3 regions of the Methylobacterium sp. E-012 genome follow, and region 1 is predicted to be linked to each of the others. Evidence: predicted binding sites of a transcription regulator. Region 1 holds the regulator's gene; each other region holds the start of a gene.
What was found. Region 1 encodes HrcA, which represses chaperone genes, less so after heat shock. Its sites were predicted from a motif close to GTTAGCACTCNCNNNNNGNGAGTGCTAAC; they were not measured.
Positions count from the first base shown of each region.

Region 2: groES (co-chaperone GroES) is a predicted target of HrcA. The motif match lies at 3,383-3,411, and genes of this name have one in related genera.
Region 3: groES (co-chaperone GroES) is a predicted target of HrcA. The motif match lies at 3,087-3,115, and genes of this name have one in related genera.

Region 1 is NZ_JBYQEY010000001.1:2,427,346-2,435,043, reverse strand. It holds gene rsmI (16S rRNA (cytidine(1402)-2'-O)-methyltransferase) at 1-106, opposite strand, end outside; gene AC3IF1_RS11615 (penicillin-binding protein activator) at 242-1,510, shown strand; gene hemW (radical SAM family heme chaperone HemW) at 1,511-2,686, opposite strand; gene rdgB (RdgB/HAM1 family non-canonical purine NTP pyrophosphatase) at 2,725-3,354, opposite strand; gene rph (ribonuclease PH) at 3,351-4,064, opposite strand; gene hrcA (heat-inducible transcriptional repressor HrcA) at 4,232-5,287, shown strand; gene AC3IF1_RS11590 (LysE family translocator) at 5,440-6,072, shown strand; gene AC3IF1_RS11585 (DUF1236 domain-containing protein) at 6,147-6,974, opposite strand; gene AC3IF1_RS11580 (MFS family transporter) at 7,311-7,698, shown strand, end outside.
Region 2 is NZ_JBYQEY010000001.1:3,284,131-3,291,828, reverse strand. It holds gene AC3IF1_RS15905 (MFS transporter) at 1-863, opposite strand, end outside; gene AC3IF1_RS15900 (helix-turn-helix domain-containing protein) at 863-1,861, opposite strand; gene groES (co-chaperone GroES) at 3,515-3,802, shown strand; gene groL (chaperonin GroEL) at 3,969-5,612, shown strand; gene AC3IF1_RS15885 (transglutaminase-like domain-containing protein) at 5,855-6,670, shown strand; gene AC3IF1_RS15880 (metal/formaldehyde-sensitive transcriptional repressor) at 6,887-7,165, shown strand; gene AC3IF1_RS15875 (nickel/cobalt efflux transporter) at 7,180-7,698, shown strand, end outside.
Region 3 is NZ_JBYQEY010000001.1:5,059,827-5,067,524, reverse strand. It holds gene fae (5,6,7,8-tetrahydromethanopterin hydro-lyase) at 1-473, shown strand, start outside; gene groL (chaperonin GroEL) at 1,012-2,655, opposite strand; gene groES (co-chaperone GroES) at 2,727-3,017, opposite strand; gene AC3IF1_RS24150 (CorA family divalent cation transporter) at 3,227-4,213, shown strand; gene AC3IF1_RS24145 (methyl-accepting chemotaxis protein) at 4,407-5,867, shown strand; gene pdeM (ligase-associated DNA damage response endonuclease PdeM) at 5,902-6,615, opposite strand; gene AC3IF1_RS24135 (ligase-associated DNA damage response DEXH box helicase) at 6,657-7,698, opposite strand, start outside.

The DNA of each region.
Region 1 (7,698 bases):
GCCCGAAGGCCGTGAACGTGAGGGCCCGCGGGCGGTCGCCGCCCGGCTTCTGAGCAGGGGGTCTCATCGGAGCGGCTTGCCCCTGGGCATCGAATCGACGGGTCATGATCGGCGATCTTGCCACACTGGACGGCTCTCGTCGCGTCGAAGCCGCGCCGCCGGGGGCAAGTCCCGGTCCGCGCGTTTACATTTCCCGGGCCTGCCATCACGGTGGCGTGGCCTGCCCGAAGGAGACCGCGCCATGGCGTGCCCGATCGGCGCGCCGGACCGTCTCGTGCGCGTCACCGCCTTGAGCGTCGTGCTCCTCGGCGCGCTTCTGCCCCTCGGCGGCTGCCTCGGCGACGGCGTCGCCCGGCGCAGGCCGCCGCCGCAGGCCGCCGCCTTGGCTCCACCCGTCGAAGTGCCGCAGGGGTTGCCGGATGCGGCACCGACGATCCCGACACCGATCGCGGCAGCCGGACAGCGGATCGGGACCGGATCCGTGAAGGTCGCCCTCGTCCTGCCGCTCAACGGACAGGGGGCGGCGGTGGGCACCGCCATGCGCAACGCCGCTCAGCTGGCCTATGACGAGGCGCAGCAGCCCGACCTGACGATCCTGGTGGAGGACGACCGCGGCAGCCCGGACGGCGCCCGGGACGGGACCCAGGACGCCCTGCGACAGGGCGCGGAGATCGTCCTGGGTCCCGTCTTTGCCGGCAGCGTCCAGGCCGCCGCCGCGGCGGCGAAGGCGATGGGCAAGCCGGTGATCGGTTTCTCCACCGACGTGACCGTGGCGGCCCGCGGCGTCTACCTCCTGAGTTTCCTGCCGCAGCCGGAGGTGGACAGGGTGGTCGAGGAATCGGTGGCGGGGGGCAAGCGCTCCTTCGCGGCGCTGATCCCCGAGACCGCCTACGGAAACGCCGTGGAGGCGGCCTTCCGCGAGACCGTAGCGCGCCGGGGCGCCCGGGTCGCGGCGGTGGAGCGCTACCCGGCGGGCAGTCCGGGCCAAGCGGTGGAGCGGCTGGCGCGGGTGATCACCGGTCCCGCAGCTACCGCCGACGCGCTGTTCATCCCGGAGACGGCCGACGCCCTGCCGGCGGTCGCGGCGGCACTGACCAAGGCCGGCTTCTCCCCGGCCCGGGTGCGGCCCATCGGGACGGCGTTGTGGAACGAGCCGGCGCTCTTCGCCCTGCCGGCGCTCCAGGGCGGCCGCTTCGCCGGGCCGGACCGCGCGGGGTTCTCCGCCTTCAGCGGGCGCTACCAGACCCGCTTCGGCGCGGTGCCGCCGCGCGTCGCGTCCCTGGCCTACGACGCCGTGATGCTCGCCGCGGCCCTCGCGCGGCAATACGGCTCGCAGCGCTTCGCCGAGGCGACGCTGACCAATGCGGCGGGCTTCGCCGGGATCGACGGCACCTTCCGCTTCCGGCCCGACGGGCAGAGCGAGCGGGCGCTGGCGGTCTACGAGATCCGCAACAACGCCGCGACCCTGGTCAGCCCGGCCCCGCGGGTGCTGGCCAAGCCCGGGATCTGATCAGCCGGCGAGCTCGGCCACGATCGCGTTGAGGACCGGCGCGCCCCGCGCCGTGGCGGCGATGCGTCCGCCGGGTCGCCGCTCCAGCATACCGTCGCCCACCAGCATGCCGATGCGGTTGCCGTTGAGCGGCCGGCCCTTGAGGGCGGCGTAGCGGTCCGGATCGATCCCCTCGCGCAGGCGCAGGCCCATCACCAGGAATTCGTCGGCCTGATCGACGGCCGAGAGCGTTTCGGTCTCGGCGATGCCGTGGCCGTCGCGTTCGACCCGGGTGAGCCACGCCTCCGGCGCGCGCTCGGTCACGGTGCCGATCCGTCCGGCCGCGGTGACGAGGCGGCCGTGCGCCCCGGGGCCGATGCCGGCATACTCGCCGTAGCGCCAGTAGAGCAGGTTGTGGCGCGACTCGGCGCCGGGCCGCGCGTGGTTCGAGATCTCGTAGGCCGACAGGCCGGCCCGGGAACAGAGATCCTGCGTGACGTCGTAGAGGGCCCGGCCGATCTCGTCGTCCGGAACCACGAGCTTCCCGGCCGCCGCGAGACCGTGGAACGGCGTGCCGGGCTCGATGGTGAGCTGGTAGAGCGACAGGTGCTCGCCGGCCAGCGCGAGGGCCTGACCGAGTTCGTCCCGCCAGAGCGCGGGGGTCTGGCCGGGCCGGGCATAGATCAGGTCGAAGGAGGTGCGCGCGAAGACGGCCTGCGCGACCCGGATCGCGTCGAGGGCCTGCGCCACGTCGTGCAGCCGGCCAAGGGTCCTCAGGGACGCGTCGTCGAGCGCCTGCACGCCGAGGGAGACCCGGTTGACCCCGGCCGCGCGGTAGCCGTGGAAGCGGGCGGCCTCGACGCTCGACGGATTGGCTTCGAGGGTGATCTCCGCGTCCGGCGCCACCGGCCATCGTGCCGCCACCGCGTCGAGCAGCCCCGCGACGGTCGCCGGCCGCATCAGCGAGGGGGTGCCGCCCCCGAGGAAGATGCTGGTGACGGTCCGGCCGGGCGTCCGGCCGGCCATATGGGCGATCTCGGCCCGGAAGGCGTCGAGGAAGCGCGGTTCGTCCACGCCTCCGTGCCGGACGTGGCTGTTGAAGTCGCAATAGGGGCACTTCGCGGCGCAGAAGGGCCAGTGCAGGTAGATCCCGAAACCCGCATCGCGGGTCGGGTGGTCCGGGCCGGTCGTTCGCATGATCGCCGGGATGTGCGCGCGCCCGTCCGGTTTGGCAATCAGGCGCCGGGCGCGAGGCAAGCCCGGCGCAGCGCCACGAACGCCCGGGCGCGGTGGGACAGACCCGCGCCCGTCTGCCAGTCGACCCCGTGCTTCTCCGCGGCGCTCATCTCGCCGAAGGTGCGGTCATGCCCGTCCGGCCGGAAGATCGGGTCGTAGCCGAAGCCGGCCGAACCGCGCGGCGCCACGAGGTCGCCGAAGACCCGGCCCTCGAACAGCTCGGTGTGCCCGTCGGGCCAGGCGAGCACCAGGGCCGAGACGAAGTGCGCGCGGCGGTCGATCGCCCCGCGGGCGTCGAGTTCGGCGAAGATTCGCGCCATCGCCCCGGCAAAATCCTTGTCCGGGCCGGCCCAGCGGGCCGAGAACAGGCCCGGCGCCCCGTCGAGGGCGTCGACGCACAGGCCGGAATCGTCCGCGAAGGTGGGAAGGCCGGTGGCGTCGGCGGCGGCCTTCGCCTTGATCGCCGCGTTCTCGGCGAACATCGTCCCGGTCTCGTCCGGTTCGGGCAGGCCGAGTTCGCCGGCCGAGACCGCCTCCACCCCGAACGGCGCCAGGAGGTCGCGCATCTCGACGAGCTTGCCGGCATTGTGGGTGGCGATCACGACCTTGCCGGTCAGCCTGCGGCTCACGCGAGGGCCTCCTTCTGAAGGGCGACCAGCCGGTCGGTGCCGGCGCGCGCCAGGCCGAGGAGTTCGAGGAGCTGCTCCTGCGTGAACGGCTCCATCTCGGCGGTGCCCTGGACCTCGACGATGCCGCCCCGGCCGGTGAGCACGAAATTGGCGTCGGTCTCGGCCGCCGAATCCTCGGCGTAATCGAGGTCGAGCACCGCCATCCCCTTGTACAGGCCGCAGGAGACGGCCGCGACATGGTCCTTCAGCGGGTCGACCGAGATGATCGAGCGCGTCCGCATCCAGGCGAAGCAATCGTGCAGCGCCACCCAGGCGCCGGTGATCGCGGAGGTCCGGGTGCCGCCATCGGCCTGGATCACGTCGCAATCGACCGTGACCTGGCGCTCGCCCATGGCCGGGAGGTTGGTCACGGCCCGCAGCGAGCGGCCGATCAGGCGCTGGATCTCCTGCGTCCGCCCCGACGGCTTGCCGGAACCGACCTCGCGCCGGGTGCGTTCGTGCGTCGCACGGGGGAGCATGGCGTACTCGGCCGTGACCCATCCTTTGCCCGAACCCCGCAGCCACGGGGGCCCGCGCTCCTCCAGCGAGGCGGTGCAGAGCACCCGGGTGTTGCCGAAGCTGACGAGGCAGGAGCCTTCTGCGTAGCGCGACACGGCGCGCTCCAGGCTCACGGGCCGCAACTCGTCGGCGGCACGCTTGGAAGGCCGCATTGCGGGCCCCTTCTGTGGTGAATGTCGAGGGCCGGGCTCTTAGGCCGGTGCGGCACCGTGAGCAAGCATCGCCGTATGGATTGATCCGGGCGGGTCGGCCGGACATGATCGGACCACAGGATGACCGCGTGACAGACCCGAACTCTCGTTTCCCGAACGATCCATCGATGCAGGCCCTCGCCGCCCTCAACGAACGCGCCCGGGAGATCTTCCGGCAGATCGTCGAGAGCTACCTCACCACGGGCGAGCCGGTGGGATCGCGCAATCTCGCCCGGATCCTGCCGATGGCGCTGTCGCCGGCCTCGATCCGCAACGTGATGGCGGATCTGGAGCATTCCGGCCTGATCTTCGCGCCGCACACCTCGGCCGGCCGCCTGCCGACCGAGCTCGGCCTGCGATTCTTCGTGGATGCCATGCTCGAACTCGGCGATGTCAGCCAGGACGAGCAGGCCCGGATCGAGGCGCAGATGCGCGCCGCCGCCTCCGGCCACACCTTCGAATCCGCTCTGGCCGAGGCCTCGACCATGCTGTCGGGCGTCTCGCGGGGGGCCGGGGTGGTGTTGACCACCAAGGCGAATGTGAGCCTGAAGCACATCGAGTTCGTCCGCCTCGACCCGGCCCGCGCCCTGGTGATCCTGGTCTCGGACGACGGTTCCGTGGAGAACCGGCTGGTGGACCTGCCCGCCGGCCTACCGGCCGGGGCCCTCCAGGAGGCGACGAACTTCCTGAACGCCCGGCTTCAGGGCCGCACCCTGGGATCGCTGCGGGCCGAGATCGAGGCTGGCCGCAAGGCCATGAAGCGGGAGCTCGACGCCATCACCGAGCGCCTCGTCGATGCCGGGCTCGCTACTCCGGTGGGTCCCACGGAGGCGCGCCAGCTGATCGTGCGCGGCCAGGCCAACCTGCTGGACGACCTGCGCGCCGTCGAGGATCTCGAGCGCATCCGCCTGCTGTTCAACGATCTGGAGACGCAGAAGGACGTCATCGACCTCCTCTCCCGCGCCGAGGGCGGCGAGGGCGTGCGGATCTTCATCGGTTCCGAGAACAAGCTGTTCTCGCTCTCCGGCTCCTCGCTGATCGCGGCGCCGTTCCGTGACGGCTCGCAGAAGATCGTCGGCGTCGTCGGGGTGATCGGTCCGACCCGGCTGAATTATGCGCGGATCGTGCCCATGGTCGACTACACCGCCCGGGTCGTCTCGAAGCTCCTCGACGGGGGTCGGTGAACCGCACGATCGCGGCGCGCGATGGCTTCACAAGAGGCGCCCGCCAAGCTTAGATTTTAAGTCAGCCTGGATCTCGATGATCGATACTGATTCGTCGTTGCCGAGGGCAGGCGCGCGCGTCGGCCCGACGTCGCGCGACACTGGGGATCCGCATGCCCAGTCTGGCGAGTTACCTGGCCTTCGCTGCGGTCTCGCTGGGCATGGCCCTGACACCGGGACCGAACATGGTCTACCTGGTCTCCCGCTCGATCGCGCAGGGGCGGACGGCCGGTCTGATCTCGCTCGGCGGCATCCTCGCGGGCCACATCGTCTACATGGCGTGCGCGGCTGTGGGACTCACGGCCCTGTTGATCGCGATCCCCTACGCCTACGATGCCGTCCGCTTCGCCGGCGCGCTCTACCTCCTCTGGCTCGCGTGGCAGGCGGTTCGGCCCAACGGTCGGTCCCCGTTTCAGGTCCACGATCTGCCCAAGGACAGCCCGCGCAAGCTTTTCGCGATGGGGCTGCTGACGAACCTGCTCAATCCGAAGATCGCGGTTCTGTATCTGTCGCTCCTGCCCCAGTTCATCGATCCGGAGAGCGGAAGCGTCCTCGCACAGGCGCTGATCTTCTGCGGCACGCAGCTCGCCGTCAGCGTGGGCATGAACGCCGTCTTCGTCGTCTCGGCCGGGACCATCGCCGCGTTCTTCACCCGGCGCCCGCTTTGGAGCGTCATCCAGCGCTGGCTGATGGGAACGGTGCTGGCCTCGCTCGCGGTCCGCATGGCGACCGAAGCCCACCGATGATCGCAGCGACGACACGGCCAGTGCCGCACGCCGGAGCGGCCTCCGTCCGGCGTGCGGTAGTCTTTGCGGACCAATCAGCCCGGAATGACGTCGACGATCTCGTAAGTGTCGGGATCGATGATCACGATGTCGTCGCGCACCAGGATGAAGTCGTAGCCCTCGTATTCCGGCACGAACTCGACGATCGATGGCGGCAGCCGGTGAAGGCTCACGGACCGGGGGATCGCGGTGCCGACCGCGAGGCCGAAGGCCACATCCCGCAGCGGCGAGACCCCGAGCCGGGTGATCGAACCGCGGAACTCTGAGCGCTGCCGCGTATCGAGGCGGCCCACCGCGCCGCGGGCCGGCCCGCCGCCCCGGGCACCGTCCCGGCCGCCCCGTTCGCCAGCGCCGCCGCGCTCACCCCGGTCGGGTCCGGCCCCATCCCGGTTGCCGCGCTCGCCCGCCGGTCCTGTCTCGCGACCGCCCCGCTCCGCGCCTCCGGGATTGCCGCCCGGCCCGCCGCGCTCCCCGGCGCCGTTGCGCTCGGCCGCGCCACCGGGCCGCCCCGGGCCTTCCGCGCCGCGGCCTGCCGGACCACCCGGCTCCGCGCCGCGGGGGCCACCTTCGGCGCCGCCGGGGCCACGCATCCCGCCGCCTTCCGGTCCGCCGGCACCGCCGCGCATGCCACCACCCTCGGGTCCGCCGGCGCCACCGCGCATGCCGCCGCCCTCGGGGCCGCCGGCACCGCCGCGCATGCCGCCGCCCGGTCCCGCGCCGCCGCCGGCCGGGCCGGCACCAGCTCCCCCGCCGCCGGGCCCGCCACCCGGACCGCCGCCGCCGGGACCACCCTGGGCGAAGGCGGTCGCCGCTCCGACGACGACGATCGCGGCCGCCACCGTATCCCTCAGTATCCGCTTCATGGCCTCTCCTCCCGCTTCCGTCGGAGCGCTCGCGGCGCTCGCAACGCCCGCAACGGGGCCCCGGCGGAATCCGTTCCGTCGCATCGCTGACGCGGCGCAGGTGTCGAGGGATAGACCGTCTATCGCGTCATCCCGGGGTCGCACCGCCCGCACCGGGCCTGACGGTCGAACGCGATGACCCCGCCGCGGACGAACCGGATTCACTGACACTGGCCACAGCTGTCCGCGGCTCGGGACCGATCACGGACTTGCGATCACGGTCATCACCTGTAACGTCGCGCAGCACGAAGAAGAGCCCGGCCCGTGCCGGCGCCGAGAATGGTCGACGGAGACGCCATGTCCGCCTCGAGAAACGATACGATCGGTATCGCGCCGAGCGCCCACGACGACGCTGCGGATCGGCGCCGGCGCATCTGGGCGATCGTCGGCTCGTCCTCGGGCAATCTCGTCGAGTGGTACGACTTCTACTGCTACGCGTTCTTCGCGCTCTACTTCGCGCCGGCCTTCTTCCCGAAGGGGGATTCCACCAGCCAGCTTCTCCAGACCGCCGGCATCTTCGCGGTGGGCTTCTTCATGCGGCCGGTCGGCGGCTGGCTGTTCGGGCGGATCGCCGACCGGGTCGGGCGGCGGACCTCGATGGTCATCTCGGTGCTGATGATGTGCTTCGGCTCGCTGCTGATCGGAATCCTGCCGACCTACGAGCATGTCGGCACTATGGCGCCCG
Region 2 (7,698 bases), 860 kb from region 1:
CGCCCCCCGGCGATGTGCCCGAGCGGCGCCGCCACCAGGATCACCATCCCGAGGTAGAGGCCGCCCGTCGCGGGGGTGAGCCCGTGCGCGCGCACGTAGAAGGTCGGCGCCCACGCCGTCAGGGTCTGGCCGATCAGCACGGCCGCCGCCGCGGCGCCGAAATGCGGCAGGTAGGCGGAGCGATGGCGCAGCACCCAGGCGAGCGCCGGCCGCCCTGTCCGGGCCGGTGCCGTCGGCGGTTCGACCACGCGCAGCAACCCGACCAGCAGCGCGAGGTTCGGCAGGCAGGCCAGCGCGAACAGCGCCTGCCACGGCCGGACCGGGCCGTAGCCGGGCACGGTCAGGCCGCCCGCCGCGGTGAGCCAGGCGAGGGCGGCCCCACCCCCCAGGAGCGCGAGGCTGCGCCCCAGCGTCGCCCCGGCGGTGAAGAGCGAGATCGCCCGGCCGATCCCGGCCGGCGGCAGGCGATAGGCCATCAGCGACAGCGCGGCGGGCGCGATCGCGGCCTGCCCGAGGCCGAGCAATGCCCGGGCGACGGCCAGGGCGGCGAACGAGCCGGCCAGCCCGCCGGCCAGGGTCGCCAAACCCCACACGAGGACGCTGGCCAGCAGCAGGCTGCGGCGGTGCCCGCGGTCGGCGCAGATCCCCGCCCAGGGCATCGCCGCGGCGTTGAGCACGGCGAATGCCGAGCCTTGCAGCACGCCCAGCTGCGTGTCCGACAGGGCGAGATCGAGCTTCAGCGGCTGTGCCACCAGGGTGATCAGGAAGCGGTCGCTGAACGCCAGGAACTGTGTCGCCGCGAGCAGCAGAACGAGTGACCGGCCCGACAGGCCCGGAGCCGCGGCGGCGCCATCCGCGCCCATCAGTACAGCTCGCTGATCCAGCGCTCGAACACGGACTCGATCGGGCCGTGGTCGGACCGGTCGAGCCGCGCCCTGTGGACGATCGATCGGTAGCGGCCCGGCGGGACGCCGAAGGCGGCGCGGAAGGCGCGGTTGCTGTGGCTCTCGTCGATGAAGCCGCAGGCGAAGGCGAGGGTGGATGCGGACCGGGTTTCGCCGGGCCGGCGCAGGGCGTCGCGGAGGCGCTCCAGGCGCCGGCGCTGCACGTAGCGGGCGACGCCGCCCTCGTCGGCGAAATCCTCGTACAGCCGGCTGCGGGACGTGCCGATGCCGGCGGCGACCGTCGCCGCGTCCAGGCGGGGATCGAGCAGATGGGTGTCGACATACGCCTCGGCACGGGTGCGGCGCAGCGGCCGCGCCGCCGCTGCCGACACCCGTCGTGCCACCGGCGCGGCCGTGGCCGCTTTCAACCCGAGGCCGAGCAGTTCGGTCGCGGTGTCGGCCGCCCCCTCGACCGCGACATCCGGCAGATTGTCCGCACGGCGCACGAGCGACAGGAGAAAATCCCTGAGCAGCCCGGCCGCGGCCCCGGGCAGCACCGCGCCGTGGAGGGCGTCGAGCGCGCCGACAGCCGGCTCCACGATCGCGCGCGCGAGTGCCACGGAGAGGAGGCGAGCGCGGCCGACACGGGTCCAGTGCGGTTGGGCGGTATTGACGAGCATGATCTCACCGGGCCGCAACCGGTGCTCCGCCCCCGGGGGGCCAGCGGCGAGATCACCGTCCAGCAGGAGATGCAGCACGAGGTGGTCGAAGCCGTCCCGCCCCACCCGGCGGGGATCGCGGCGGTGCAGGAGGCCGCCGAGGTCGCGCTCGTACAGCACCATCCGCTGAAAGCGGCGGATGTGGACGCGGGCATGGAAAGGCCCGTCGGTGCGCTCGACATCGGCCCCGACGCTGTACAGGCGATGGTACGCGTCGAAGCCGTCACCGCCCTCGCGCGGGGCGGTGAACGCGAGCATGCGCGCGGCCATTGCTACGAGGGCCTGACGCCGACGCGAGCGGCACCGACGTAGCCCGGGCCGGGTGACGCCGCATCCCTGACATGGACGCAGCAGGGTCGTCGGGATGCCATATGCCGAGTGAGTTCTCTATTGTTACCCCGAATGTAGTCCCGTTCGTGGAACGTCTAGAGCCAGGTCTGAAGATATTTTCTGGGGCGCCTACACAGGGCGTCCATTGAACCCGCCTGATCGGGCCCGGCGGCTCGACGGCTTTAGCCATCCCCAAGTGCCTGCCGGGCCACCGACCTTCTCCCGGACATGGCATCCCGCCCGAACGGGATCGGGCTGCCCGGTCGCGACGGACGAGGCCGGCCTCGGCGCAGACGCCGCCGTGCTGCGGCCGTCCGACACCGATCGATTGCACGCGCCGCGTCTCGTGATGGCATCCGGGCGGACGGGCCTGGGTGCCCTGTCACGCGAAAATCACACCCGCATTCTGGGGCCGTATGAGCCGCCAGTTTGGGACGCTCAGCCAATCCATGTCGGGCCTGCCGCGTCCACTATCGGAGGCGCTCGGTATCGTGCCGACGGTGAACGCCCCCGCCTTCGTGGCCGGCGGGGCAGGACGGGGGAATCGGGGACACGGTGATGGCGGGCGTTCGCGGCGGTACCGGAATCCGAGGAAGCGACGCGTTCAGCGACGCGTTCGGCATTGACGTGGGCGGCCTCGGCGACCCGGGCAACGCTCAGGGTATCCGCGACGCGGCCTCTGCTGACTGCCGCGCCCGGCCGACAATGCGGGACGGGTCAGCGCCCCCGCGGCCCCGCAGGCCGGTCCGGGCGTGCCCCCCGCCAAGCGCAACCCGAAGGCCGGTGAGCCGAGCAGCATCGAGATCCTGCAGGTCAATCCGACAGGGAGATGAGGATGAAATCGCGATGTCATCTCTGGACCGTCCTGTGCTTGGCGTGCACGCCGGCATCGGCTCAGGCCCCCGTCAACGTGAACGATTGCACACTATTGCCTGATCCGATCGCGCTCCGCCGGTGCGTCGATGGCTTCGGATCGCAGAGCGTGAGGCCGCCTGCGCCCCCGGCGCTTCCCGCGACCGCATCGGATACGGCCCGATCCGAGCCTGCCCCGAGAGCCGCCAAGGCCCCATCGGCCGGCAAGCAAGCGGGAGACTGGTTGCACGAGAGCGCTTCGGGGGTCGAGCCGGGACGATCAAGCCCGAACGCAATACGTCTCGATGATTGATTTCTTTGTAATAATATCTCGGACGACACTGACTGTATCCGATCGCGCATCGCAAACACAGAGCACAAACCGGCGCCCGAAGTTTCATGTCAACGCTGGTTCCATTCGCCATGCGGCCGCGGGCACATCCGACCGCTGACGACCTGTCGGGATGGCGAGCCCCTGCCGCTCTGCGCGGAGACGACGTTCCGGTTCGGCGCATGACCTGACCATGCCGTCCGGGATCGGATCTCGTCTGAGGCTTGGATGTCGGATCCGGCTGGCGGGCTTCGGCCACGCAAAAAGTTAGCACTTCTCCCAGACGAGTGCTAATGATGCGCCGATCGGGCCGCGATTCCCGTCTTCGCCGCCACGCTTCCCGCGATCGCGCCAACCATGCCGGTTGGATCATGCCTGGGAACGATCAGGATCTCGCAATGAAATTCCGTCCGCTACACGACCGCGTGGTGCTCCGCCGCATCGAGGGCGAGGAGAAGACCAAGGGCGGCATCATCATCCCCGACACGGTCAAGGAGAAGCCGCAGGAGGGGGAGGTCGTCGCCGTCGGGCCGGGTGCCCGCGACGAGGCCGGCAAGATCAATGCCCTCGACGTCAAGGCCGGCGACCGCGTCCTGTTCGGCAAGTGGTCCGGCACCGAGGTGAAGATCGACGGTCAGGACCTCCTGATCATGAAGGAATCCGACATCCTGGGCGTCGTCGCCTAGGGCGCGCGCTGCCGAAATGGACACCGGTTCGGCGTCAGCGCGCGCGACGCATCTGAGGATTCAGAGCCTTCAGAGTCGCCGCACGCGGCCCCGAACCCCGACCTGCCCTTCGAGGCGCCCGCTGTGGCGTGCCTCGGGGCCAAACGACAGATGATGAGCCACCACCATGTCCGCCAAAGACGTTCGCTTTTCGGTCGATGCCCGTGAGAAGATGCTGCGCGGTGTCGAGCTGCTCGCCAGCGCGGTGAAGGTGACGCTGGGCCCCAAGGGCCGCAACGTCGTGATCGAGAAGAGTTTCGGCGCTCCGCGCATCACCAAGGACGGCGTCACCGTCGCCAAGGAGATCGAGCTCGTCGACAAGTTCGAGAATATGGGCGCCCAGATGGTCCGCGAGGTCGCCTCGAAGTCGAGCGACACCGCCGGTGACGGCACCACCACCGCGACCGTTCTCGCGGCCTCCATCGTGCGCGAGGGCGTGAAGTACGTCGCCGCCGGCATGAACCCGATGGACCTGAAGCGCGGCATCGATCTGGCTGTGGCCGCAGTCGTGAAGGATATCGCGGGCCGCTCCCGCAAGGTCGCCTCGTCCGAGGAGATCGCCCAGGTCGGCACGATCTCGGCCAACGGCGATACGGAGATCGGCGGGATGATCGCCCACGCCATGCAGAAGGTCGGCAACGAGGGCGTGATCACGGTCGAGGAGGCCAAGACCGCCGAGACCGAGCTCGACGTCGTCGAGGGCATGCAGTTCGACCGCGGCTATCTCTCCCCGTACTTCATCACCAACGCGGAGAAGATGGTCGCCGACCTCGAGGACCCGTACATCCTCATCCACGAGAAGAAGCTGTCGTCGCTCCAGGCGATGCTGCCGGTGCTCGAGGCCGTGGTCCAGACCGGCAAGCCGCTGCTGATCATCGCCGAGGACATCGAGGGCGAGGCGCTGGCCACCCTCGTGGTCAACAAGCTGCGCGGCGGCCTCAAGGTCGCGGCCGTGAAGGCGCCGGGCTTCGGCGACCGCCGCAAGGCGATGCTCGAGGACATCGCGATCCTGACCAAGGGCCAGATGATCGCCGAGGATCTCGGGATCAAGCTCGAGAACGTGACCCTGCCGATGCTCGGCCGCGCCAAGCGGGTCCGCATCGAGAAGGAGAACACCACGATCATCGACGGCGTCGGCGAGAAGTCCGACATCGAGGGCCGCATCTCGCAGATCAAGGCGCAGATCGAGGAGACCACCTCGGACTACGACCGGGAGAAGCTGCAGGAGCGTCTGGCCAAGCTCGCGGGCGGCGTCGCGGTGATCCGCGTCGGCGGTTCGACCGAGATCGAGGTCAAGGAGAAGAAGGATCGCGTCGATGACGCGCTGCATGCCACCCGCGCGGCGGTCGAGGAGGGCATCGTCCCCGGCGGCGGCACGGCGCTGCTGCGCGCCAAAGCGGCCATTCAGGGGCTCTCGAACGAAAACCCCGACGTCCAGGCCGGCATCAAGATCGTGCTGAAGGCCCTGGAGGCCCCGATCCGTCAGATCGCCCAGAATTCGGGCGTCGAGGGCTCGATCGTGGTCGGCCGGATCCTGGCCAATGCCTCGGAGACCTACGGCTTCAACGCCCAGACCGAGGAGTATGTCGACATGCTCCAGGCCGGCATCGTCGACCCGGCCAAGGTCGTGCGGGCCGCCCTTCAGGGTGCGGCCTCCGTGGCCGGCCTGCTGGTGACCACCGAGGCGATGATCGCCGAAGCGCCGCGCAAGGAGGCGCCCGCCATGCCCGCCGGCGGCGGCATGGGGGGAATGGGCGGCATGGATTTCTGACCTGCCGAAAACCGACCGGCGCTCTCCGGCCGCCCGCCCTGCGGGCGTGTCGGGGGGCGCCTCGCAGTGGATCGGGCCGGAGACGCCCCTGCGCCGTGCTGCGGGGTCGTGACCGCGCGCGGTTGTCCAACCGCCGGCGGTTTGCCCCGGATTTGCATGGGTCATCGCCGTGATGCGCGCCCAAGCTCGCCGTGCCGGCGGGACCGGTGCCGATCTCACGGTCGCCCGGGAGGACAGAGCTCATGCGCATAAAAGTCGGCTGCGAGATGGCGTATGCGTTTTCGCAGCCCACCCCCGTCATCGCGACGCTCAACGTTCACGCCTCGCGCTTCTCCGATCTCGAACAGCCCGATCACCTGATCACCAGCCCGGCGGTTCCCCTGGAGGGCTATCGCGACAGCTTCGGGAACTGGTGCAACCGGATGGTCGCCCCGGCGGGGCGCTTCACGCTCAAGACCGACACGATCGTGCGGGACCACGGCAGCGGCGATCAGCCGGAGCCCGACGCGCCGGAGATCGCGATCGAGAAATTGCCCTCCGACAGCATCCTGTTCCTCCTCGGCAGCCGCTACTGCGAGACCGATCGCCTCTCGTCCATCGCCTGGGAGCTGTTCGGGCATCTCCCGCCCGGCTGGAGCCGCGTGCAGGCGATCTGCGACTATGTCCACGATCGGATCACCTTCGGGTACGCGCATGCGCGGGCGACCCGGACGGCCTTCGAGGTCTTCGAGGAGCAGCGGGGCGTCTGCCGGGATTACGCCCATCTGGCGATCGCCTTCTGCCGCTGCCTCAACATCCCGACCCGCTACTGCAACGGCTATGTCAGCGATATCGGCCTGCCGCTGCCGCACGCGCCCGGCGATTTCGCGGCCTGGATGGAGGTCTATCTCGGGGGCCGTTGGCACACCTTCGATCCGCGGAACAACAGCTCGCGGATCGGGCGGATCCTCATCGCCTATGGGCGCGACGCCGCCGATGTCCCGCTCACGCTGACCTTCGGGCCCAACGAGCTCGTCGGGTTTCACGTGACGACGGAGGAGGCCCCGATCCCGGCCTGACCGGGCGTCGGGTCGAAGCCGGTCGCGCCGGGCCCCGCCCGCGGGACCACGCCGTGCCGTCGCCGGGGTGCGCACCGGGCGTTTCATGAGGCACTCCGAACGGGGCCGCCGGCCCGCTTCCACGGGGGGCGGTTCGGGATCCCGTGCGTCAGTGCGCGGGCCTCGGACTCGACACGGATAGGGTACCCCCCTATATCATGGCTCGAAGGACGGCCGATGGGACACACGCTCAAGGACAAGACGAAGCTGCTCGCCCGCGTGCGCCGGATCAAAGGCCAAGCGGAGGCGGTCGAGCGCGCCCTGGAGGCCGAACTCGGCTGCACGGACGTGCTGATGCTCGTCGCCTCGATGCGTGGGGCCATCAACGGCCTGACCGCCGAGCTGATGGAGGACCATATCCGCCATCACGTCGTGAACCCCGCCACCGAGACCGATGCGGAGCGCGCCCGCGGTGCGGCCGAGTTGATCGAGGTGGTCCGCACCTACCTCAAATAACGGGGGCCTGCCCCATGACGCCGTTGACCGACCTGCTCCGGCAGGGGACCGCGCACGCCTGGCTGTTCGTGCCGACCGCGATCCTGCTGGGCGCCCTGCACGGGCTCGAACCCGGCCACGCCAAGACGATGATGGCGGCGTTCATCATCGCGGTGCGGGGCACGGTCCTGCAGGCGGTGCTGCTGGGGCTGGCCGCGACCCTCTCGCACACGGCGGTGGTGTGGGTGATCGCGCTGGGCGGCCAATATCTCGGCCAGGAATGGGGCGGCGAGACCGGCGAGCCGTACTTCCAGCTCGCCTCGGCCGTCCTGATCGTCGGCATCGCGCTCTGGATGCTCTGGCGGACGTGGCGGGCGCAGTCCGACGCGCATCACCACCCCCACGCCGACGACGCGACGCGCGTCACCGCCCGTGACGGCGTGTTCAGGTTGGAGGTGTTCGAGGACGGCGTGCCGCCCCGGTGGCGCCTAAGCCGGATCAAGGGCGTGCTGCCCCCGCCGCAGCACGTCACCCTCGAGACCGTCCGACCGGAC
Region 3 (7,698 bases), 2.6 Mb from region 1:
TCGGCGACGGCAACGAAGTCGCTCACATCGACCTGATCATCGGACCGCGCGGCTCGCCCGCCGAGACGGCTTTCTGCAACGGCCTCGTGAACAACAAGCACGGCTTCACCAGCCTGCTCGCGGTCATCGCGCCGAACCTGCCGTGCAAGCCCAACACCCTGATGTTCAACAAGGTCACCATCAACGACGCCCGTCAGGCCGTCCAGATGTTCGGCCCGGCCCAGCACGGCGTCGCGAAGGCCGTGCAGGACGCGGTCGCCGAGGGCATCATCCCCGCCGATGAGGCCGACGACCTGTTCATCCTGGTCGGCGTGTTCATCCACTGGGAGGCGGCCGACGACGCCAAGATCCAGAAGTACAACTACGAGGCGACCAAGCTGTCGATCCAGCGCGCCGTCAACGGCGAGCCGAAGGCCGCGACGGTCACCGAGCAGCGCAACTCGGCGCAGCATCCCTTCGCCGCCAACGCTTAGATCGGGGACGGTCCTGGGCAGATTGAGCCGCCGCCCGCACCGCGGGGCCTGCTCCAGCGACTGGCCTCGATCTTCTTAGGCCGATAGGAACCACCACCGACGGGACGGCGCGAGCCGTCCCGTTTTTTTGTGTTTTGGTGAGGTGGTCCAGACGCCGCGGTCGCGCGGGCGCGAGTTTTCGCACGACGCTGTCGAGATCATTTCGGAACTGCAACGCGCGTCTCCTGCCCCCCATGCCGGGAGGGTAGCCCCAGCGTCAGCAGGAATTCGGAGAGGGAAGTGACGCGTCTGGACAGATCGCGCTGGGATTCGACGCCCGCAGCATGCCGCTGCCGTCTCTGCAGGATCTCACCCAAACGGCGAGGTGGACGGGCTTAGACATGGCGGTTGGCTGCATCCGGCTCCTCTGTATGCCCATCACAGGCGCCGAATATGAAATTTGGACGGTGTCTCCCGCAACGCTTGGATCTCGATACAACAAAAGAAAAGGGGCCGCCTCTCGGCGACCCCCTTCCTCATCTCTACGGGTGATGTGGACTTAGAAGTCCATGCCGCCCATGCCGCCGCCGCCCGGCATCGCGGGGGCGCCGCCATCCTTCTTCGGGGCGTCGGCGACCATGGCTTCGGTGGTCACCAGCAGGCCAGCGACCGAAGCCGCGTCCTGCAGGGCGGTGCGCACGACCTTTGCCGGGTCGACGATGCCGGCCTGGATCATGTCGACGTACTCTTCGGTCTGGGCGTTGAAGCCGTAGGTCTCCGAGGAGGTGTTGTCGGTGATCTTGCCGACCACGATCGAACCTTCGACGCCCGCGTTCTGGGCGATCTGGCGCAGGGGGGCTTCGAGGGCCTTGAGGACGATCTTGATGCCGGCCTGGACGTCCGGAATCTCGCTCTTCAGCTCAGCGACCGCCTTCTTGGCGCGCAGCAGTGCGGTGCCGCCGCCGGGGACGATGCCTTCCTCGACCGCCGCGCGGGTGGCGTTGAGGGCGTCGTCGACGCGGTCCTTCTTCTCCTTGACCTCGACCTCGGTCGCGCCGCCGACGCGGATCACCGCGACGCCGCCCGCGAGCTTGGCCAGACGCTCCTGCAGCTTCTCCCGGTCGTAGTCCGAGGTGGTCTCCTCGATCTGCGCCTTGATCTGGCTGATGCGGCCCTCGATGTCGGACTTCTCGCCGACGCCGTCGATGATCGTGGTGTTCTCCTTCTCGATCCGCACGCGCTTGGCGCGGCCGAGCATCGGAAGCGTCACGTTCTCGAGCTTGATCCCGAGATCCTCGGCGATCATCTGGCCCTTGGTCAGGATCGCGATGTCCTCGAGCATCGCCTTGCGGCGGTCACCGAAGCCCGGCGCCTTCACGGCCGCGACCTTGAGGCCACCGCGCAGCTTATTGACCACGAGGGTGGCCAGCGCCTCGCCCTCGATGTCCTCGGCGATGATCAGCAGCGGCTTGCCGGTCTGGACCACGGCCTCGAGCACCGGCAGCATCGCCTGGAGCGACGACAGCTTCTTCTCGTGGATGAGGATGTAGGGGTCTTCCAGCTCGGCGACCATCTTCTCCGCGTTGGTGATGAAGTATGGGGAGAGATAGCCACGGTCGAACTGCATGCCCTCGACGACGTCGAGTTCGGTCTCGGCGGTCTTGGCTTCCTCGACGGTGATGACGCCCTCGTTGCCCACCTTCTGCATGGCGTGGGCGATCATCTCGCCGATCTCCTTGTCGCCGTTGGCGGAGATCGTGCCGACCTGGGCGACCTCGTCGGAGGTCGAGACCTTCTTGGCGCGGGCGATGATGTCCTTCACCGCGGCGGCGGTGGCGAGGTCGATGCCGCGCTTCAGGTCCATCGGGTTGATGCCGGCGGCGACGTACTTGGCGCCCTCGCGGACGATGGCCTGAGCCAGCACGGTGGCGGTGGTGGTGCCGTCACCCGCGATGTCGTTGGTCTTAGAGGCCACTTCGCGCACCATCTGGGCGCCCATGTTCTCGAACTTGTCGGCGAGCTCGATCTCCTTGGCGACCGTCACACCGTCCTTGGTGATGCGCGGGGCGCCGAAGCTCTTCTCGATCACGACGTTGCGGCCCTTGGGGCCGAGCGTCACCTTCACCGCGTCGGCGAGGATGTCGACGCCGCGAAGCATCTTGTCGCGGGCGTCGGCGGAGAAACGAACGTCTTTCGCTGCCATGGTTTGCCTCTTGTCGTTAGGTTGAACCCCAAGGCCGGAGCGGCCTCAAAGGGTCGGGACGGGTGATCCGATCAGAGGGCGACGACGCCCATGATGTCGGATTCCTTCATGATCAGGAGGTCCTGACCGTCGATCTTGACCTCGGTGCCGGACCACTTGCCAAACAGGACGCGGTCGCCCTTCTTGACGTCCAGCGGGTTGATGCGGCCGGTCTCGTCGCGGGCGCCGGGGCCGACGGCGACGATCTCGCCCTCTTGCGGCTTCTCCTTGGCGGTGTCCGGGATGATGATGCCGCCCTTGGTCTTCTCCTCGCTCTCGATGCGACGGACGACCACGCGGTCGTGCAGCGGACGGAAGTTCATGAGCTGCCCTCTTGCTTCAGGTCTGAAGTTGGCGTTGATGCGGCCGCGAGGCCGCGTCCAAACCCGACTGTTAGCACTCTGTCTCGGCGAGTGCCAAAGACCGCGGTGAGGTAGGCTCGGCGGCGTGTCGTGTCAAGACGGTCGCACCCCCGCGCGACGGCGTGATGGCGGGGCGGCCGCCCGTTCTTCCAGATGGATCCCATGCGCCGATGCTGAGCCTGCACGGACCCGAAGGCCCGCTGGCGATCGAGCCCGGCGGGCGCATTCCGGACGGGGCCGTCTGGCTCGACATGAACGATCCGACCCCGGAGGAGGCCGCCGCCGTGGAAGCGTCGACCGGGCTGCGCGTCCCGTCGCGGGCGGCTCTGGCGGAGGTCGAGAATTCGAGCCGCCTGCGCCGGGTGAAGGGCGGGCTCTCCCTCTCGACACCGATGATTACCTTCGAACGCAGCGACTCGCAGCTGAAGCCGCTGGGCCTCATGCTGACGAAGGACCACCTGGTCACCATCCGCTTCCACGAGTTGCGCAGCTTCGCCTCCGCGGCGAAGCGGATCGCCGAGGGTGACGGCAGCGTGACGCCGAGCGAGGTCTTCCTGGTCGTGCTGGAAGAGCTCGTCGACAACCTCGCGGACGCGCTGGAGGACATGGCGACGGAACTCGACACGCTCTCGTCGCGGATCTTCGATTTCGATGTCCGCGGCCCCGAGCGGCGCCGCTTGGAAAGCCCGCCACCGCGGCGCCGCGATCTGGCGCTGCGCCGGATCCTGCACGGGATCAGCCGCCGCGGGAAAGCGTTGGGGAAGATTCGCGCCAGCCTCCTCGGACTGGAGCGGATCGTCCCGTTCGTTTCAGCCGCCTGTGACGGGCTGGGCCTTCCCGAGGATGGCCGCTTCGAGACGATCAAACGGGATATCGAGTCCCTCGACGAGTTCGAGACGCGGCTGGCAGAAAACGTTCAATTTCTGCTCGACGCGGCATTGGGTCTTATCAACATCGAGCAGAACAATGTCTTCCGGGTACTGACCGTCGTCTCGGTGGTCGGCGTGCCCCCGACCCTGATCGCGTCGATGTACGGCATGAATTTCAAGCACATGCCGGAATTGGACTGGACCTACGGCTACCCCTACGCCCTGGCCCTCATTCTCGTGAGCGCGCTCGCGCCGATCATATATTTTCGGATGCGGGGCTGGTTTTGATACTATAATTTTCGAGATGTTTTTATTATTTGCTATCGATAATACTGAAGTAATGGCTCTATATAATACTGTTTTCGATTGATATCAGCACCGTATTATAGAACTCAAATGACGAAATAAAAATTCAATTTAGGATTAGGATTGGATTAACGCGTCCATGGTTTTGAAAGATGCATCACAAGCGGGTGCAGCCATGTTCAAGCGGACGACCTACAGCGAATCGCAGGCCAAGATCGATGCGCTCAATCGGTCATTGGCAATTATTGAATTCAATATGGATGGTCACGTCACAAGTGCGAACGAAAACTTCTTGAAATTGATGAAATACGCGCTCGACGAAATCATCAACAAGCACCATTCGATCTTCGTCGATGATGCGTCGGTCAAATCGGACGACTACGCGGCCTTCTGGGCGAAGCTGAGGTCGGGTGAATACGTCACCGGCGAATTCCTCAGGCTCGACAAGGAGAAGCACCCTGTCTGGCTCGAAGCGACGTACAATCCGATCCTCGATGCCAGCGGCAAGCCCGTGAAGGTCATCAAGTTCGCAAGCGACATCTCGGTGAAGAAGAACCAGATCGACCGGCTGATGTCGATGATCGACAACATGCCCGTGGCGGTGATGACCGCCGATCCGCGCGACAACTTCCGGATCAATTACCTGAATACGACCTCGCGCCGTACCCTCGGTCCACTCGAGCAACATCTCCCGATCAAGGTCGATGAGATGCTCGAACATTCGTTCGACGTGTTCCACAAGAACCCCCGCCACCAGCGCTCGATGCTGGCGGATGCTAGCCGCCTCCCGCACCGCACCAAGATCAAGGTCGGTCCGGAGACGCTCGACCTGCAGGTCACGGCGGTCAACGACGAGAAGGGGAACTACATCGGACCGATGCTGACCTGGTCGGTGGTGTCGGCCCAGGTCCACATGGCCTCCGAGGTCAACCGGGTGGTCGCGGCGGTCGGGTCGGCGATCGAGGAGATGCAGCAATCGGCGGAGGGGCTCACGCAGTCGGCCGATTCCGCCCGACAGAGGGCCACCTCCGTGGCCGCGACCTCGGAGCAGATGAACAATGCCATCCAGGAGATCTCCGGGCAGGTCGGGCGGGTCTCAGAGCGGGCGCAGCAGATCGCCACCCAGGCCGGGACCACCGACGCGACGATGCGGCAGCTCGCCGAGAATGCCCGGAAGGTCGACGCGGTGGTGGGCATGATCAAGTCGATCGCCGACCAGACCAACCTTCTGGCGCTGAACGCGACCATCGAGGCTGCGCGCGCCGGCGCGGCCGGGCGCGGCTTCGCGGTGGTGGCCAGCGAGGTCAAGGCGCTGGCCGAGCAGACCGCCAAGGCGACCGGCGAGATCACCCAGCAGGTCTCGGCGATCCAGAGCGCGACCGGCGAGGCGGTCGGCGCCATCGAGATGATCACCGCGGCCGTCGGCGAGCTGTCCAAGCTGACCCTGGCGATGGCGAGCGCCGTGGAGGAACAGGCGGTCTCGACCCACGAGATGTCGGGCAATATCGGCGGCGTCTCACAGGCGGCCAACGCGACCGGCCAGTTCGCCGAGGCGGTCCGGGGCATCGCCGGAAGCCTGGCGGACCACTCCTCGAGTCTGTCGGAGAGCGTGAACCGCTTCATGTCGGCGAACTGATCCGGTCGAGCGGACGAAGCGAACCGCTGCAGGCTCAGTCCCGGGCGAGCTGTGCCCGTCCAATGGCGAAGACCCGCCCGTCTCCCAGGAGGTGGGCGGTGAAACCCTTCGGGAACAGGCCTTCGATGGCCCTGTCGCGGACGTTGAGGCCCCCCGCATAGGCGCCGAAGGCCGGCATCACCACGCGGCTGCCGTCGGTGACGAAGCAGCGGCGGCGGACCGCGCGGCCGCGCATCGCGACCTTGCCGCAGGGATGGAGGTGCCCGGCGATCTCCCCGGGCGCGTCGCCCGGGCTCGGCTCGTGGCGCAGGACCAGGCCGCCCAGTGTCAGCGCGTCGGCGTAGCGGCCGCCGACCCCCTGGCTGATTGCGGCATCGTGATTGCCTGCGATCCAGACCCAGTCCCTGCCGTCCTGGAGCGCCGCCACCATGGCCCGGTCGCCGGGCTCCATGCGCTCGGGTCCGCGGGCATCGTGGAATGAATCCCCGAGGGCGACGACCCGGGCGGGTTCGTGGCGCGCCACCGCCTCGTGCAGGCAGGCGAGCGTCTCGCGGGTGTCGTAGGGCGGCAGGAACTGGCCGGAGCGGGCCGCGTAGGACGAGCCCTTCTCCAGATGCAGATCGGACACGATCAGCGTCCGGTGCTCCGGCAGCCAGAGGCCGCCGCACAGGTCGAGCACCAGGGTCTCGCCCGCGAGGTGCAGAGTCGGGTGCTTTTGAGTCTTCTCGAGTCTCAGGCCGGCCGCCAAGATCGCATCCTCGGTGTCGTCGGGGGAGGGCGGATCGACCGTCAGGACAGGGCCTCTTGAAGAAGCTCCGCCTCGGCCTCGGCCAGGATCTCGTCGGCGCCCTCGCCGTAGACCCGCTCACGCCCGATCTCGAGCATCACGGATACGGAGAGCGGCGAGACCCGGTCGAGAGACCTGTACGTGATTCGCCCCCGGATGCGCTCTAGCATCATGCCGAGGCGCCTCACGTCGAGGAGTCCGGTTGCCGCATCCTGCCGCGCGGCGCGGAGCAGGAGGTGGTCGGGCTGGTGCTTGCGCAGCACGTCGTAGATCAGGTCGGTGGAGATCGTGACCTGGCGCCCGGACTTCTTCAGCCCGGGATGGTGGCGCTCGATCAGACCGGCGATCACCGCGCATTGCCGGAAGGTGCGCTTCATCATCGCCGACTCGTCGAGCCAGGCTTCCAGGTCGTCGCCCAGCATGTCGACGGCGAACAGGTCGCCGATGAAGTCCGGATCGAGGGCGGCGCGCTCGGACACGTCGCGGGTCGTCCAGATGGCGATGCCGTAATCGTTGGCTGCGAAGCCGAGGGGGCGCAGGCCGTCGCGCTCCAGCCGCCGGGTGAGCAGCATGCCGAGGGTCTGGTGGGCGAGCCGGCCCTCGAACGGAAACGCCGTCAGATAGTACCGCTTGCCCCGGGGAAAGGTCTCGACCAGGAGATCCTGCTCCCCCGGGAGCACCGAGCGGCGGCGCTGCTGCAGCAGATAGGCGCCGATCTGCTCCGGCAGGCGGTCCCATTCGGACGGGTCGGCGATCAGCGCCCGAACCCGCGCTGCCAAAAAGGTCGAGAGCGGGAATTTCGCCCCCGCGTAGGACGGGATCGCCGGGTCGGTACCGGGCGGCGCGCGGGTCACGAGGCACTCGTCCTCCGCGAGCCCCTCGAAGCGCAGGGTCTCCCCGGCGAACAGGAAGGTGTCGCCCACCGTCAAGGTCTCGGCGAACTCGTCCTCGATCTCGCCCAGCACCCGGCCGGACTTGGGCAGGACCGTTCCGGGCTTGCCCCGCAGGCTCCGGCCGAGGCGCACCCGCACCCGCGCCGCCTCG